DNA from 2 places in the Mycobacterium sp. NBC_00419 genome. Region 2 is predicted to be linked to the other one. Evidence: predicted binding sites of a transcription regulator. Region 2 holds the regulator's gene; the other holds the start of a gene.

Region 1 (8,683 bases), 390 kb from region 2:
TGCGGTGCTGGCGGGCGAAGCCGGCGATCGCCGCCTCCGCCGCGCCGTCGGTCAGCTCGTGATCGACCCGAACCAGGTGCGTCGCGCCGAACAGAAGAGCCGGCAGTTCAGGAATGTGGGCAAACTCTTCGCGAACTTTGCGAAGGTAACTACCCGACAAACTGATCGCACTGACCCGCGCGGGAAGTTCCGGACCGCGGAACGCGTGATAATCGACCCCGAGCGGCAGGCCGACGCTCGCGGATGCGGTCTGGGCCGTGCACTGGTCCACCTTCGCGATCGTTGAGGGGTTGATCCCGAAACACTGGAGCATGGCTTCGGCCAAGGCGCGGGCTGATGCGTGTGGCGCGGCGACGAACAGCACATGGGTCACGGTCAATGAGCCTCCGGTCAGCGATGCGAAACCCAGCCGGCGACACCGGTGGCCGACAAATGATGTCACAGTTTCAGCCCGGGCAATACCTGAATATTGCCGATCGCGCCCCCTGTCAAAAGGGTTGTCCCTCAGGCGAACACCAACGGAGGTAACCATCGCACCCGGATCGGGAAACCTGGCAAACCTGGACTGCCCGGCGGCTACCTCACCACCAGCCGTCAGCCGGATCCGCGACGCTCCAGTCGGCCAGTACCGGGGGCGCCACCAGCGGGAGGGGGCCGATCAGGTCGGCCGTGTTGTCCATCGAAACCTCGCCGGGTTGTGTCATACCGAGTTCGACGCTGCCCGGCGGCCGCCGGTTCCCGCGGAGTTCAGCTAGCCGCTGTTGCGCAGCGCAGTCGCCAGACCGCTCATGGTGAGCAGGATGCCGCGCTGCACCAGTTCGTCGGTGTCTCCCGAGCGGTATCGGCGCAGCAGTTCCACCTGCAGGTGGTTCAGCGGCTCGAGGTAGGGGAACCTGTTGAACACCGACCGGGCCAGCGACGGGTTATCGGCCAGCAGGTCGTCGTGACCGGTGATCAGCTTGTGCATGCGAATGGTCCGGTCGTGTTCGGCGACGATCTTGTCGAACACCCGCTGCCGCAGTTCGGCGTCCGCGACGAGTTCGGAGTACCGGGCTGCCAGCCCCATATCGGACTTCGACAGCACCTGGGCCATGTTGGACAACACGGTGGCGAAGAACGGCCACTTGGCGTAGAGGTCCTGCAACACCTCGAGCCTGGACCCGTCCTCGGCGATCCAGTCCTCGATGGCGGTGCCGGTGCCATACCAGCCGGGCAGCATCACCCGCGACTGGCTCCAGGCCAGCACCCACGGGATCGCCCGCAGATCGGAGATCGAGGTGGTGGGCTTGCGGGAGGTGGGACGGCTCCCGATGTTCAGCGACCCGATTTCACTGACCGGGGTGGACTCCTTGAAGTACTCGACGAATCCCGGTGTCTCGTGCACCAATTCGGAGTATGCCCGCTGTGCGCGCGCCGCGAGATCGTCGAGCACCTCGTAGGCCGGCCCGGCGGCGTCACCGAGGCCCTCGACGTCGAGCAGGGTCGACTCCAGCGTCGCGGCCAGCAGCGTCTCGAGATTGCGGTGCGCGATGCGCGGTTCGGCGTACTTGGCGGCGATCACCTCACCCTGTTCGGTCAGCCGCAGCGAGCCGTTCACCGCGCCCGGCGGCTGGGCCAGGATGGCGTCGTAGCTCGGGCCGCCGCCGCGGCCTACCGTGCCGCCACGGCCATGGAAGAGCCGTAGCCGAATTCCGGTCTTACGGGCGGATTCGACCAGGTCGAGCTCGGCGCGGTAGAGCGCCCAGTTGGCCGCCAGGTAGCCGCCGTCCTTGTTCGAATCGGAGTACCCCAGCATGATCTCCTGGCTCTCGCCCCGGGCGTGAACCATCGCCCGGTACAGCGGCAGGTCGAGTATCGACTCCAGGATCGACGATCCGCGCTGCAGGTCGTCGATGGTCTCGAACAGCGGCACGATCCCGACCGGGGCGCACACCTGATCCGAGGAAACATCAAGTAGCCCGGCTTCTTTCAGAAGAATCGCGGCTTCGAGCATGTCCGACACCGACTGACACATCGAGATGATGTAGTTCGGCACGGCCGCAGCGCCGAAGACTCGCACCGCCCGCGCCGCGGCAAACACGATGTCGAGTTCCTTGCGCGCGAGCTCGGACAGCTCGGCATCGTCACGGATCAGCGGGCGGCGGGTGGCCAGCTCGGCAACCAGGAGCTCCACCCGTTCGGGTTCCGGCAGCGACGCATAGTCGGCGTGCACGCCTGCCCATGCCAGCAGTTCGGCGACCACCTGCTCGTGCGTCTCGGAGTTCTGCCGCATGTCCAGCCCGCTGAGGTGAAACCCGAAGGCGTCCACGGCGTCACGAAGCCGCGCCAGCCGGTCGTCGGCCAGCAGCGCACTTCCGTTGCGCCGCAGGGAATCACCAATGACGTCGAGATCGTCCAGCAGTTCACCCGGTGTCACATAAGGCTGCAGCCCGAGGTCGAGGATGCGCTCGGGTTGGCGGTCGAGGATGTTCGCGGAGGTGGCGGTCAGCCTGGCGTGCACCACGCGCAGTGCCCTGCGGTAGGGCTCGTCGGAGCGGGCCGGCTCGTCGAGGTCCGCGGCCAGTTGCTGCAGTTCCTCGGAGGTCTTGACCAGTCGGGCCGACATGGACAGTTCCTGCTCGAGTGCGGTCAGCTCGGCGAAGTAGTGCGCCAGAGCGGTGAAGGCGGCGCTGCCGGTCGCCAGCCGGACGACCTCGGCGGTGACGTTCGGGTTACCGTCGCGGTCGCCGCCGATCCAGGACCCGGGGCGCAGGATCGGCTCGGGCAACAGATCGGCACCCGGCCACCTGGCCCGCAGCGCGTTGCGCACCTCGGCGTTGACCTTGGGGATGACCTCGAAGAGCGCCGCCGGGTAGTAGCGCAGGCCGACTTCGATCTCGTCCTGAATCTTCAAGCGGGACAACCTGATCAGCGCCGTCTGCCAGAGCGTGAGGATCTGCAGGCGCAGCTCGGTTTCGACCGGCCGGCCGTCCTCGGTCTCGTCCTGCCCGTGCAGCCGCAACCGCATGAGCTGGGTGATCCGGTGCTGGGTGTCGAAGACCGTACGCCTGCGGGTCTCCGTCGGATGGGCGGTGATCACCGGCGAGACCAGCGCACCGCGCAACGCCGCGGCGACGGTGTCGGCGTCGAGTTCGGCGGCCTCGAGCTTGCCGTAGGTGGCGGCCAGCGTGCTGTCCTGCGGCGGCTCACCTGCCGCGACGTGGACAGCGCGGCGACGCTCCCGATGGATGTCCTCGGCGACGTTGGCCAGCAGGGCGAAGTGGGTGAAGGCACGGATGACCGGGATGGCCCGGTGGATGTCGATTCCGTCGAAGAGCCGGGCCAGTTCGGTGCGGTCGATCTCGGAGCGCCGGACCCGGAATGACTCCACCCTGGCCCGTTCGACGAGGTCGAAGACCTCCTCGCCGTTCTGTTCACGCACCGTGTCACCGAGGATCGCGCCGAGCAGGCGGATGTCGCGGCGCATCGGTTCGGTGGCCTCCCGCCCGACCTGGGTGCGGTGAACGGCACCGATCGGTTCGAGCGTCACATCAGAGACCTCTGCCATGCGTCCAGTATCGGCGCGGGGTGGCCAGCCCGCAGGACGAGGGGCGGTGAGGCTATCCACAGATCCCGATTCATCCACAGCACGACGCACGAACCGTTGCATGCGAACATGTGTTCGATACCGTGGGTTTATGACCGTGCTCGAACCGCTCACCGCCGAGGCGGCCCACGAGCTGGTTCGCGCCGAACTCGATGCGATCGACGCCGCGTACTCCCGACTGCGGACGACATGTACTGATCTGGCGGGCAATGCTTTTCGGATCGAGATGGCCGAGCGGCTGGAGAACCAGCAGCGGACCAGCCGCGGGCTGTCGTATCGCGTGTTCGGCGAGATCGCCGACCCGGTCGACGGTGCGGACGACGCCCGGCCGCCTGTCGGGGTCAAGGTGCGCGACGAACTGGCATCCCGGCTGCGGCTGACCGCCGGCGAGGTGCGGCGCCGGTTCCGGGTGGCGGCGCGGATCCGCCCTCGACGATCACTCACCGGGCCTCCGGTTGCCCCAGAACTGCCCGAACTCGCCGCCGCGGTGCAAGCCGGCGACATCGGTGACGACCACATCAGCGCCGTGTGCCGGGCGCTCGACCTGCTGCCGGCGTCGGTGTCTGCCGTCGACAAGGACAAGGCGGAACGGGCGCTGGTGCGGCACGCCCGCGAACAGGATTCGCAGTTCGTCACCGTGGTCGGTGCGACGATCGCCGACTGCCTCAATCCCGACGGCAACTTCACCGACGAGGATCGTGCCCGGCGTCGCGGCCTGCTGTTGAGCCGTCAGGGCGCCGACGGGATGAGCAGGCTGTCCGGCTGGCTCGACCCAGAGGCCCGCGCCTATCTGGAGGCGGTGATCTCGGCGGTACGCCCTGGGCGCCACCAGCCCGGTGGCGACGAGCGCGACACCCGGAGCTGCCAACAACGGAGCCACGATGCGCTGAAGCTGGCCTTGAGAGCGGCGATCGGGTCGGGCGCCCTGGGCAAGCATCGGGGAATGCCGGTGACCGTCGTCGTGACGACGACACTGTCCGAACTCGACCAGGCCGCCCGGGCCCTGCACGACCCCAGCGTGCCAATGCCGCCGCCGGCGCGTACGGGCGGGGCGGGGCGGCTACCGATGCGCGACCTGATTCGGATGGCCGCCGGTTCCGTCCACTATCTCGCCGTGTTCGAGGACCATTCCGAACGACCGATCTACCTTGGCCGCTCCAAACGGCTGGCGACGCCGGACCATCGGATCATCTGCCACGCCCGCGACGGAGGCTGCACCAAACCGAACTGCTGTGTCCGGGGATACGACTGCGAAGTCCACCACGCGCAGGCCTGGAGCGCGGGTGGGCCGACCGATGCCGACAATCTGTACTTCGGCTGCGACGGCGACCACGACGCGGTCACCGACGGCGTCTACGACACGACAGTCACCGGAGACGGGCGCATCGCGTGGTCAGACGGCACCGGTCCACCGCGGGTCAACGACGTGCACCATCCCGAGCGATTACTCGAAGACGGGGGCGAGTCCCCGTGAGGTGGGGCAGCGGATCAGGAGTACTTGATCTGCAGTGCCATGCCGATGATGGACACCACCCAGATGCCGGTGACGAACAACGTCAGGCGGTCGAGGTTCTTCTCCACCACGGTCGACCCGGACAGGCTGGACTGCACGCCGCCGCCGAACAGGGTCGACAGGCCGCCACCCTTGGCACGGTGCAGCAGCACCAACAGGACCACCAGGACGCTGGTGACCACCAGGATGATCTGCAGGGTCAAAACCATGGCGCCCAGAATACCGGGTTCGCGGCCCGGTTACGGCAGCGGCCCGCCCGCGGCGATCGCCGAGAGAATGGCGAACTGCTCACCGTCCAGCGACGCGCCACCCACCAGGGCACCGTCGACGTCCTCCTGAGCGACGATCTCGCCGACGTTCTTGGCGTTGACCGAGCCGCCGTAGAGCACCCGCACACCAGCGGCGATCTGGGGAGTTGCGATATTCGCCAGCTCCGCACGGATCGCTGCACAGACCTCCTGCGCGTCGGCCGCGCTGGCCACCCGGCCGGTGCCGATCGCCCACACCGGCTCGTAGGCGATGACGACGTCGGTCAGCTGTTCGTTGGTCAGCCCCGCCAGCGAGCCGCGCAACTGCTCGACGTTGTACTCCACGTGGTTGCCGGCCTCACGCACGTCGAGGTGCTCGCCAATGCAGACGATCGGGATCAGGCCGTGCCGGAACGCCGCGGCGGCCTTGGCGGCCACCAGGGCATCGTCCTCGTGGTGATAGGTGCGGCGCTCGGAATGTCCGACGACGGCGAACGTGCACCCCAGCTTGGCCAGGAACGCACCACTGATCTCGCCGGTATAGGCGCCGGAGTCGTGCTGGGACAGGTCCTGGGCGCCGTAGGTCAGCCGCAGCTTGTCGCCGTCGACGAGGGTCTGCACACTGCGCAGATCAGTGAACGGCGGGATGACGGTGACGTCGACCTTGTCGAAGTACTTGTCGGGCAACGAGAATGCGATCTTCTGGACAAGAGCGATGGCCTCGAAGTGGTTGAGGTTCATCTTCCAGTTGCCAGCGATCAGCGGCTTACGGGACACAGGACTCCTAATTCAGAATCTCGATACCGGGCAGAGACTTGCCCTCAAGGTATTCCAGCGATGCACCGCCGCCGGTCGAAATGTGCGAGAAGCCGTCCTCAGGCAGCCCGAGCTGACGCACAGCCGCCGCCGAGTCGCCGCCGCCCACAACGCTGAACGCGCCCTTGGCGGTGGCGCCGATGATCGCCTCGGCCACCCCCTTGGTCCCCGCCGAGAAGGCAGGGAACTCGAACACACCCATCGGTCCGTTCCAGAAGATGGTGCGCGCGTTGGACAGCAGCGTGCTGAACCGCTTGACCGACTCCGGCCCGATGTCCAGGCCCATCTTGTCGGCCGGAATCTGGTCGGCCGCCACGGTGTCCGGCGGCGAGTCGGCAGCGAACTCCGCCGCGACGACAATGTCGACCGGCAGGTGAATCACGTCGCCGTAGGTCTCCAGCAGCTGGCGGCAGGTGTCGATCATCTCTTCCTGCAGCAGCGAGGATCCCACCGAAAGTCCTTGCGCGGCAAGGAAGGTGAAACACATGCCGCCACCGATGATCAGGCTGTCGGCCTTGGTGGCCAGGTTCTCGATCACGGCGAGTTTGTCGGACACCTTCGAGCCGCCCAACACCACGGCGTACGGCCGCTCACCGGCGGAGGTGAGCTGCTCGAGAACCTTGACCTCGGCAGCGACCAGCGTGCCCGCGTAGTGCGGCAACAGCGTCGCCACGTCGTAGACCGAGGCCTGCTTGCGGTGCACCACCCCGAACCCGTCGGAGACGAACGCGCCGTCATCTCCGACCAGCTCGACCAGCGCCTTGGCCAGTGCCAGCCGCTCGGCGTCGTCCTTGCTGGTCTCCCGCGGGTCGAAGCGGATGTTCTCCAGCAGCAGCACGTCACCGTCGGTGAGACCCTCGGCGCGCGCCAGTGCATCGGTACCGACGACGTCACCGGCCAACTGGACGTGCCGGCCCAGCTGCTCCCCCAGCGCCGCGGCGACCGGGGCCAGCGAGAACTTCGGCTCGGGACCACCCTTGGGTCGACCCAGGTGAGCGGTCACCACGACCTTGGCGCCGGCCTCGGCCAGGGCCTTCAGCGTCGGCACCGAGGCGATGATGCGGCCGGGGTCGGTGATGGCACCGTCGTCGAGCGGGACGTTGAGGTCGGAGCGCACGAGGACGCCCCGACCCGCGACGCCCTCGGCGAGCAGATCGGAAAGAGTCTTGACAGTCATCGCTGTTAGAGCGACTTGCCGACCAGGCCGACGAGGTCGACCAGGCGGTTGGAGTAGCCCCACTCGTTGTCGTACCAGGAGACGACCTTGGCCTGGTTGTCGATGACCTTGGTCAGGCCCGAGTCGAAGATCGAGCTGTGCGGGTCGGTGACGATGTCGCTGGAGACGATCGGGGCGTCGTAGTACTTCAGGATGCCCTTGAGCTTGCCCTCCGCGGCGGCCTTGAGTGCGGCGTTGATATCGGCCGCACTGGCGTGCTTGCTGAGCTCGACGGTGAGATCGGTAACCGAGCCGGTGGGGATCGGCACCCGTAGCGCGTAGCCGTCCAGCTTGCCCTTGAGCTCCGGCAGCACCAGCCCGATGGCCTTGGCGGCCCCGGTCGAGGTGGGCACGATGTTCACCGCGGCGGCCCGGGCACGGCGCAGGTCCTTGTGCGGGCCGTCCTGCAGGTTCTGGTCGCCGGTGTAGGCGTGGATGGTGGTCATCAGACCGCGCACGATGCCGAACTCGTCGTTGACGACCTTGGCCAGTGGCCCAAGGCAGTTCGTGGTGCACGAGGCGTTGGAGATGACGTTCTGGCTGCCGTCGTACTTGTCGTCGTTGACGCCGATGACGATGGTGATGTCCTCGTCCTTGGCCGGCGCCGAGATGATGACCTTCTTCGCACCCGACTCCAGGTGTCCGCGGGCCCGGGCGTCGACGAAGATGCCCGTCGACTCGACCACGATGTCGACGCCGAGGTCACCCCACGGGATCGCCGCCGGACCTTCCTTGACCTCGAACGCCTTGATCTTGGTGTTGCCGATGACGATGGTGTCCTCGCCCTCGAGGCTGACATCCTCCGGCAGCCGGCCCAGGATCGAGTCGAACTTCAGCAGGTGCGCGAGAGTCGTGTTGTCGGTGAGGTCGTTGACCGCCACGATCTCGATGTCTTGGGCCTTGCCTTCGGCCTGCTGCGTCGCCAGGGCCCGGTAGAAGTTGCGTCCGATGCGGCCGAAGCCGTTAACGCCAACCCGGATCGTCACGTCTGTCTCCTTGAGTCGCTTCCAGTGCTCGAGGTCAGCCTAGTAGCGACGCCGACAGCGTGCGCGACCGGTTGCGATGTCCGCTCGATCCGGTTCACGAGCCGGTCTGATCAAGCCTGTCCGAACCGGTCCACCGCTGCCGGATCGACGGCAGCGTCCCGTCCCGTTCCAGTTCGGCCTGCGCCACGTTGATCCGCGCCAACAGCGCCGCGTCGCTGGTGGGTACGGCGATCGCGATCTTCTCGGCGGTGATCCCGCGCTGCACCACCTCCACCCCGGGCAGCGGCCTGACGAGTTCGGTGAGCACCGGCGCCAGCT
Region 2 (8,683 bases):
ACGACCAGTGGGAGAAGGACAAGATCGTCGACCGCGGGGTGTGGCTGGAGGCCGGCAAGCAGGGCTTCCTGGGCATGGCGGTGCCGGAGGAGTACGGCGGCGGTGGCAACGACGACTTCCGGTACAACACCATCGTCGTGGAGGAGACGGTCGCCGGCCGCTACAGCGGACTGGGCTTCTCGCTGCACAACGACGTCGTCGCGCCGTATCTGCTGCGCCTGACCACCGAGGAGCAGAAGCAGCGCTGGCTGCCGAAGTTCTGCACCGGTGAGCTCATCACGGCGATCGCCATGACCGAGCCGGGTACCGGCAGTGACCTGCAGGGCATCAAGACCCGCGCGGTCAAAGAGGGTGATCACTACATCCTCAACGGGTCGAAGACCTTCATCACCAACGGCATCAACTCCGACCTGGTCATCGTGGTGGCCCAGACCGATCCCGAGAAGGGTGCGCTGGGCTTCTCGCTGCTCGTCGTCGAGCGCGGCATGGAGGGTTTCGAGCGCGGCCGTCACCTCGACAAGGTCGGCCTCGACGCCCAGGACACTGCCGAGCTGTCGTTCACCGATGTGAAGGTGCCGGTGGAGAACCTGCTCGGCGAAGAAGGGAAGGGCTTCATCTATCTGATGGAGAACCTGCCGCAGGAGCGGATCTCGATCGCCATCATGGCCGCGTCCGCCATCGAGGCCGTGCTGGCCGAGACCATCCAGTACACCAAGGAGCGCAAGGCGTTCGGCAAGCCGATCGGGTCGTTCCAGAACAGCCGCTTTCTGCTGGCTGAGCTGGCCACCGAGGCCACGGCGGTGCGGATCATGGTCGACGAGTTCATCCGGCTGCACCTCGACGAGAAGCTGACCGCCGAGCAGGCCGCGATGGCCAAGTGGTGGACCACGGAAGCCCAGGTCAAGATCATCGACCGCTGCCTTCAGCTGCACGGCGGGTACGGCTACATGCGCGAGTACAACGTGGCCCGCGCCTACCTGGACGCCCGCGTGCAGACCATCTACGGCGGGACGACCGAGATCATGAAGGAGATCATCGGGCGCAGCCTGGGCGTCTAGGCCCGGCCGTCCGCTCCGGTAGCCGCGTACTGCAGTTTTGTCACGACTTAGTGCCGTTTTCCGGGGTTTCTGCGTGCCGTATCTCGGATATAGCCGCGTGTCGTGTTCTGCTGACGCAGAGTTGACGCGGACTATAACTAGAGGAATCGTGATCGGAACGCAGGGGAGTTACATGACCTGGCTTGGAAGTCGTCTCAGCAGAGGCGTCGGGCGACTAGCGCTTGGCGTGGTCGCGACGGCTGCGGCGGCGCTGCTGGTTGCTCCTGCAGTGGTGGCATCACCGGAAAGCGATGCCGCCAACGCGGCCATCGATCAGGCGTGGCAGGCCGCCGGCGGAGACGGGTCGCCGGTGGGTGGCAAGGACGGCGACGTCTACCCGGTCGGCGATGGATTCGCGCAGAACTTCACCGGCGGCAAGATCTTCTTCACCCCGGCTACCGGCGCTCACCTTCTCTTCGGCGCGATCCTGGACAAGTACCAGGCACTCGGCGGCCCCGCCGACGGCGACCTCGGCTTCCCGACCATCGACGAGGTGGCCGGCCTGCTCGGCCCGGACAGCAGGGTCAGCACGTTCAGCGCCAGCGACAAGCCTGCGATCTTCTGGACGGCAGACACCGGCGCATGGGTTGTGCGTGGCGCCATCAATGCCGCGTGGGACAAGCTCGGCGGTTCCGGTGGCACATTGGGCGCTCCCACCGGCGACGAAACCTATGACGGCGACGTTGTCACCCAGACGTTCACCGGCGGCACGGTGTCCTACAACGACGCCTCCAAGGTGTTCACCACTGACCCGCCTGACCTGGCCGCGAACCTCGCCGGTGTCGAGGTCCCGTCGGATCCGACGACGCTGATCAACCAGGCCTGGCGGGAAGCCGGGGGTATCTCCGGTGTGCTGGGCGCACGGCAAGGTGCGCAGTACACCGTCGGCAGCGACGGCGCCGCGCAGGATTACGCCGGCGGCAAGATCTTCTACTCGCCGGCGACCGGCGCCCACGCGGTGACCGGCGCGATCCTGTCGAAGTACGAGTCGGCCGGTGGCCCGACCGGTGACCTCGGTCTGCCGACCGGCACCGAGGCTGACGGCGGCGCACCCAACAGCCGGGTGAGCACGTTCAGCGCAGCGGACAAGCCGGTGATCTTCTGGACGCCGGACAACGGCGCGATCGTGGTCCGCGGTGCGATCAACGCGGCCTGGGCCAAACTCGGCGGCGCGACGGGCTCGCTCGGCGTGCCCACCGGCGAGCAGAGCGCCGACGGCGACACGGTTACCCAGAAGTTCAGTGGTGGCGAGATCTCCTTTAATAAAGCCACCAATGCCTTCACTACCAAGCCGCCGGAGTTGGCCGGGCAGTTGTCGGGCCTCGAGGTGCCCGTGGCGACCGCCCCGCAGACGCCCGGTGCGCCGGGCGCGGACGGCAAGCCCGGCAAGTCGTTCACCTGGCACTGGTGGTGGCTGCTGGTGATCATCCCGGCAGTGCTGCTGATCGGCGTGCTCGCCATGGGTCTGCTGTGGCTGCAACGCCGCCGCGCCGCCAACGTCGAGGACGACGACGACTTCGAGGATTCCGAGTACGACGAGGACGATCGCTGGCCCGGCGACTCGGAATCGTCGCGGTACTCCTCCTATCCCGACGGCGGCCTGGCTGAGGTTCCGAGTTCCTCCGGGTTCAACTGGTCCTCCGCTGGTCTGGGAACCCAGACCATGCCCGGTCCTGACGACGTGTTCGACGGCGACCAGGACTCCATCGACACCACGCCGACCCGGATTCCGGCCGAGCCTGAACCCGACACCGAGGCGAGCGACGCACACCCGGAGTATGCGGAGTACGCCGAGGTCGAGGAGGAGTCCGAGGAAGCCAGCGACTCGGGCCGCCACGCCGCAGTCAATCTTGAAGAGTCACAGTCGATGTGGCGCCTCGACATGGGTGGTATCGCGACGCCGCGTCGTCGTCGTGCCGCCGAGGAACCCGACGAGGTCCCGCTCGTGCCTGACGAGGATGTGACCGTCGAGCCTGCTGAAGAGCTGCAGTCGGATCCGCACGACGAACAGGACAATGCCCGTCCTGCGATCCACCTGCCGCTGGCCGATCCGTATCAGGCGCCGGAAGGCTATGTGATCAAGGCCAACACCCACTCCGGTCTGTACTACACGCCGGAGTCCGAGCTCTACGAGCACACCGTTCCTGAGGTGTGGTTCGCCAGCGAGGAACTGGCCCAGGCCAACGGGTTCCACAAGGCCGAATAGCGCCGACTAGCGGCCCCGCCGTCAGATCTTGCGGATGACGGTGACGACCTTGCCCAGGATGGCGGCGTCGTTACCGGGGATCGGGTCGAAGGCCGGGTTATGGGGCATCAGCCACACCTGACCGCCGGTTCTCTTGAACGTCTTGACCGTCGCTTCGCCGTCGATCATGGCGGCCACGATGTCACCGTTCTCGGCGACGTTCTGCTGGCGCACCACCACCCAGTCGCCGTCGCAGATGGCCGCGTCGACCATCGATTCGCCGACGACCTTCAGCAGGAACAGCGATCCTTCGCCGACGAGTACGCGCGGCAGCGGGAAGACATCCTCGACGGCCTCTTCGGCCAGGATGGGACCACCTGCCGCGATCCGGCCCAGGACCGGCACGAACGTCGGCTCGGGGAGGGCGTCTGAGCCGGCGACCTCGGTCACCGATGGCGTCGGCATGTCCTCCGCGCTCCGGACGTCGACGGCACGCGGCCGGTTGGCATCCCTGCGTATGAAGCCCTTGCGCTCGAGGGTGCGCAGCTGGTGGGCCACCGACGACGTCGAGGTGAGCCCCACGGCGTCACCGATCTCCCTGATGCTCGGGGGATAGCCGCGGGTGGTCACGGATGCGCGGATGACCTCGAGAATGGTCCGCTGCCGTTCGGTCAATCCGTTGTCGGAACCCCCGCCGCGGCTGCTGGTGTCGGTCCCCGGTGTCTCACTGCGGTCACTCATAGCGCCGAATGTAGTCGCCCGGGCTGACACAATCAAACATTTGTTCGAGCGTGTCGCATGTTCGGTCGCGCAAGGCGAAAACTTGTCGGTGCCCCGTTTTATTCTTCCGACACGCTCGCTCACATGTTCGGACATCGAACACATGATCGAGTATATTTCGAACACAAGAGCGAACAGTCGGGCGCATCGGAGGAAGGAGCGGACATGACAGTCATCGACGATTTGCAGGTGGTGGCGTGGCCGTCGGAGCATCGGCGGCACCCGGTCAGGTCCGGTTCGCCCGTGCGGGTGCGTCCGGCCGGTGCCCGCGACAACCGGCCTGGTCCCGCGCGACCGGCGGTGGGCCACCTGCACTACCGCGGCACCGGCGTTGCCGTGTCGCGTGCGGCCCACACTCGCCGACCGGTCAGCACGACGGTCACCATCGTGCTGGCGGGGCTGGCGGCGCTGACCACACTGTGGCTGGGTTCGCTGTTCCACTTCAGCTCCGCGGAGGTGGCGCCGGCGGCGATCCCCGATCAGCTCGCGGTCGTGCGGGTGCAGGCCGGTGAGACGTTGCAGCAGGTCGCCTCCCGAGTGGCACCCGAGGCGCCGGTCGCCCAGGTCGTCCAGCGCATCCGCGAGCTCAACAAACTCGATTCGGCCGCGCTGGATGCGGGGCAGACCCTCATCGCGCCCATCGGCTGATTCGCCGGCGCCGTGAGCCGCGACGACCCACTCCGGTGGATGGCCCGGGTAGGCTCTGGGTGGTTCACATCACCCGGCTGCGGCGGCGAAGGAGCGGTCATGCATTGTCCGTTTTGCCGTCATCCCGATTCCCGCGTCGTCGACTCGCGTGAGACCGACGAAGGCCAGGCGATCCGGCGGCGCAGATCCTGCCCCGAATGCGGCCGGCGATTCACCACTGTGGAGACTGCCGTCCTGGCCGTGGTCAAACGCAGCGGTGTCACCGAACCGTTCAGCCGGGAGAAGGTCATCAGCGGGGTGCGCCGCGCCTGCCAGGGCCGTCAGGTCGACGACGACGCGTTGAACCTGCTCGCTCAGCAGGTCGAGGACACGGTGCGGGCCGGCGGATCACCCGAGGTGCCCAGTCACGAAGTGGGCCTGGCGATTCTGGGCCCGCTGCGCGAACTCGACGAGGTCGCCTACCTGCGCTTCGCCTCGGTGTACCGGTCGTTCAGTTCGGCTGAGGATTTCGAACGCGAGATCGAGGCGCTGCGGGCTCACCGAAGTGTCGGAACCTCCGGCTGAGCCCGACTTAGTCCAGTCGCCGCACTCCGTCATCGACCACCCGGCCGCCGACGATCACCCACCCCTCCGGACTCCACCAGGTCTGCAGCCGGGAACCCTTGCCCTGGGTGATGGTGAGGTCGCGGCTGAGGTGGTCGGTGATGCGGACCGCCGCCGAACCCGTCGCCTCGTCCTCCGGCACCCCCAGATCGTTGGCGAACATCCGCGACCGGATGTGCCCCTGCTCGCGGTCCAGCCAGGCCCACAGGTAGTGCTCGGCGTCATCGGCGTAGTCACCCGGATCGGCGGCCAGCACGTGTTCGGCTGATGGCAGGTCATGAATGGCGAACTCCGGTGACCATTCCGCGCGAGCTCGAACGGTCGTCAGCTCGCCGTCGTGGCCGACCTGGACGATGCCTGCGGGGACCTGCAGGGTGTGGACCGGTGTGCCCTGCTCCCGCAGCCACCAGCCCGCGCCTACCGTCGGATGCCCGGCGAACGGCAGTTCGGTGGTCGGAGTAAAGATGTGCGCATGCGCCGTCGTTGAGCCCGGATCGGGCAGATCGATGAATATCGTTTCGCTATAACCCAATTGGGTGGCGATCCGTTGTCTCTCGCCGGCGGGCACCGTTGAGGCATCGACGACCCCGAGAGGATTGCCGAAGTTGCCCGTGGAGTCAGTGAACACCCGCAAGACAGTGACGTCGACGGTCATGACCCGACTCTACGACGCTCACTGCGCTGGTTGCACAGATCAGGTGGCGCTGCGTTCGTCGGTGCCCATCGCGTCGAGCACCGCCACCCGGGTGTCCAGTGAGCCGGTGACCAAGCGCTCGCTGATGCCGGTCCGCAACAACTCACGCAGGACGCTCTGGTCGTACACGGCCGGCGCCGTGGAGTCGATGAACCGCTGCACCACCTCGACGAACCGGTCGGGGTCGTCATGGAACGGAAAATGCCCGGATCGGGCGAAGATCTCCAGCTGCGAACCGGGCATGGCCGAATGTGCCATCTTGGCGTGGGCTACCGGAATGACGGCGTCCTGATCACCCCAAATCAATTGCACGGGAACGGATTCCGTCAAATAACATCGGTCGAGCATGGTCACCACCTGGCCGCGCCAGTCCACCACCGAGCGCAGCGTGCGGGTGAACGCCGAAGATGCCGTCGGCTCGGGAAGATCGGTCAGTATCCGCAGTGCATCGGGGATGTCGCGGCCCAGTCCGGTCGAGCCGAAGACGGTACCCAACGCCCGGCCTGCGACCTGCAGCGCGGGCAGCACCATCGGTAGCCGCAGCAGCGCCAAGGCTTCGCCCCCCAGCGGCAGCGAGGCCAATCGCAGCGCGATGTTGACGTCCTTAGTGACCCCGCCCGCGCCGATGAGGATGAGTCGCTCGACAAGTTGGGGGAATTGGTAGGCGAACTGCATGGCCACGCCGCCGCCGAGCGAGTGCCCGACCACGGTGACCTTGTCGATATCGAGCACGCTGAGCAGATCCCGCATGCCGTTGGAATAGGCCGCCACCGAGTAGTCGGCACGTGGCTTGTCGGATTGGCCATGGCCCAGCAGGTCGGGTGCGATCACGGTGAAGCGCTGAGCGAGCTTGCTGTGCACCGAATGCCAGGTGGTCGAGTTGTCACCGATGCCGTGGATCAACAGCAGCACTGGACCGGATCCGGCGACGCGGAACGCGCGGCGGTAGCCGTGAATGGTCTTGAAGTGCAGCGTCGGAGTGACTTCCCGCACCGGCTGCAAGTTGGGCTTTCGCTGCGGCATCTCCAACCTCATCGTCGGTGCGGGGACTTCCTCAGGTCTCGCCGTCGTCGGTGAGACCGTCCTTGAGGTCCTCAGCGTGCTGGGCCAGGAATCGCTCGAACTCCCCGGCGAGTTCGTCACCACTGGGGAGTTCCTCGTCGCGTGCCAGCAACGAGCGGTTCTCCTGCGCGGCAACGAATGCATCGTACTGTCGCTCCAGCGCGCTCACCACTTGAGCGACTTCGGCACTGGCCTCTACCTGCTCGTCGATCTTGGTGCGCACGGATGCACCGGCCTCGGTGAGGGCGCGCAGCGGAAGTTGCAGCGAAGTCGTCCGTGCCACCTGCTCCAGCAGCGCCTCGGCGGCGAGGGGGTAGTCGGTCTGGGCCAGATAGTGCGGAACGTGCACGGTGAACCCGAGGACCTCGTGGCCGTGCTGGGCCATCCGGTACTCCAGCAGGTTCGACACGCTGCCCGGCACCTGCACCTCGCCCACCCAGGGCTGGTGGTCGGTGATCAGTTCGCGGTTGTTGGAGTGCGCCGTCATCGACACCGGGCGGGTGTGCGGCACCGCCATCGGGATGGTGCCCAGCCCGATGGTCTGCCGGACTCCGAGCCGCTCGGCCAGCAGCCGCACCGCGGTGACGAACCGCTCCCATCTCAGGTCGGGTTCCAGCCCGGCGAGCAGCAGAAACGGCGTCCCCAAGCTGTCGTGCAGCGCATAGAGGTTCAGCTGCGGTTCGTCATAGTTGGTGAAGTGGTCGGTCTTGAACGTCATCACCGGCCGCCGCGAGCGGTAGTCGAGCAACTCGTCGATGGCGAATGAGGCGACCAACTCGGTGTCCAGCACGTTGCGCAGATGTTCGGCGGCCAGGTGAATGGCATGGCCGGCGTCGGAGAACCCCTCCAGTGCGTGCACCAGCACGGGGCCCCGCCCGTCGGACGACGCCAGCTGGGGTGCCGGAAACTCCAGTTCGTACATCCCGGTGGGCTCGGGTTGATACTGCTGTCCCTGCTCGTCAGCCATGGTTTCGCCTCCTCGCGGTGTCCTGCGACGTCATCGTCGCGGTCATACCGATACACCTAGTGTCTCGCAGATCCGGCACAGCGCCGTGGTGTGCCCGTCTCTGGACAACGCAGCCGTGGTCGCGCTCGTTCCCTGCTCGCCGACGATATCGGGCATGATCTCCTGCATGCGGACCGTTGTGGCGGCGTTGAGCATGGCGGCAGCTGCCGCCGTGGTGGCGGGCTGCGGCCAAGCCAGTGAGCCGCCGGCCAAAGCCGCCGAGACCGCCAAACCCGACGGTGTGGCCATCACGGCCGAGCCGGTGGCGCCCCAGCCCGCGGTCGGCGCGCTGTTCCTCGGCGGCACCGACACCCACACCTGCACCGGATCGGTGGTGCGATCGGCCTCCAAGGACCTGGTGCTGACGGCTGCACACTGTCTGGCCGAAGGCTATCCGGCCACCTTTGTGCCCGGTTTCGCCGACAAGGCCGCCCCGGGCGACGTGTGGACGGTGGACACCGTCTACCTCGACCCGCGCTGGGTTGCCACCCAGGACCCCAAGGCCGACTACGCCTTCCTGCGGGTCAGCAGGCCTGGTGGCGGCGCGATCGAGACGGCGGCAGGCGCTGCGCTGGTGCTGGGCGCCACGCCCAAAGAGTTCAGTCAGG

What was found. Region 2 encodes LexA, which represses DNA repair genes until DNA is damaged. Its sites were predicted from a motif close to CGAACANNTGTTCG; they were not measured.
Region 1: the regulator LexA is predicted to act here: its motif matches at 3,651-3,664, upstream of OG976_RS25660 (HNH endonuclease signature motif containing protein).

What each region holds. Positions count from the first base shown of each region.
Region 1 covers NZ_CP107931.1:5,363,765-5,372,447, reverse strand. The annotation lists gene OG976_RS25675 (hypothetical protein) at 1-379, opposite strand, end outside; gene OG976_RS25670 (hypothetical protein) at 582-704, opposite strand; gene ppc (phosphoenolpyruvate carboxylase) at 752-3,547, opposite strand; gene OG976_RS25660 (HNH endonuclease signature motif containing protein) at 3,678-5,060, shown strand; gene secG (preprotein translocase subunit SecG) at 5,075-5,308, opposite strand; gene tpiA (triose-phosphate isomerase) at 5,339-6,124, opposite strand; gene OG976_RS25645 (phosphoglycerate kinase) at 6,132-7,340, opposite strand; gene gap (type I glyceraldehyde-3-phosphate dehydrogenase) at 7,346-8,365, opposite strand; gene OG976_RS25635 (ABC transporter substrate-binding protein) at 8,460-8,683, opposite strand, start outside.
Region 2 covers NZ_CP107931.1:4,969,611-4,978,293, forward strand. The annotation lists gene OG976_RS23755 (acyl-CoA dehydrogenase family protein) at 1-1,058, shown strand, start outside; gene OG976_RS23760 (LGFP repeat-containing protein) at 1,231-3,303, shown strand; gene lexA (transcriptional repressor LexA) at 3,325-4,023, opposite strand; gene OG976_RS23770 (LysM peptidoglycan-binding domain-containing protein) at 4,228-4,710, shown strand; gene nrdR (transcriptional regulator NrdR) at 4,810-5,274, shown strand; gene OG976_RS23780 (PhzF family phenazine biosynthesis protein) at 5,282-5,968, opposite strand; gene OG976_RS23785 (alpha/beta fold hydrolase) at 6,008-7,030, opposite strand; gene OG976_RS23790 (proteasome assembly chaperone family protein) at 7,062-8,036, opposite strand; gene OG976_RS23795 (trypsin-like serine peptidase) at 8,191-8,683, shown strand, end outside.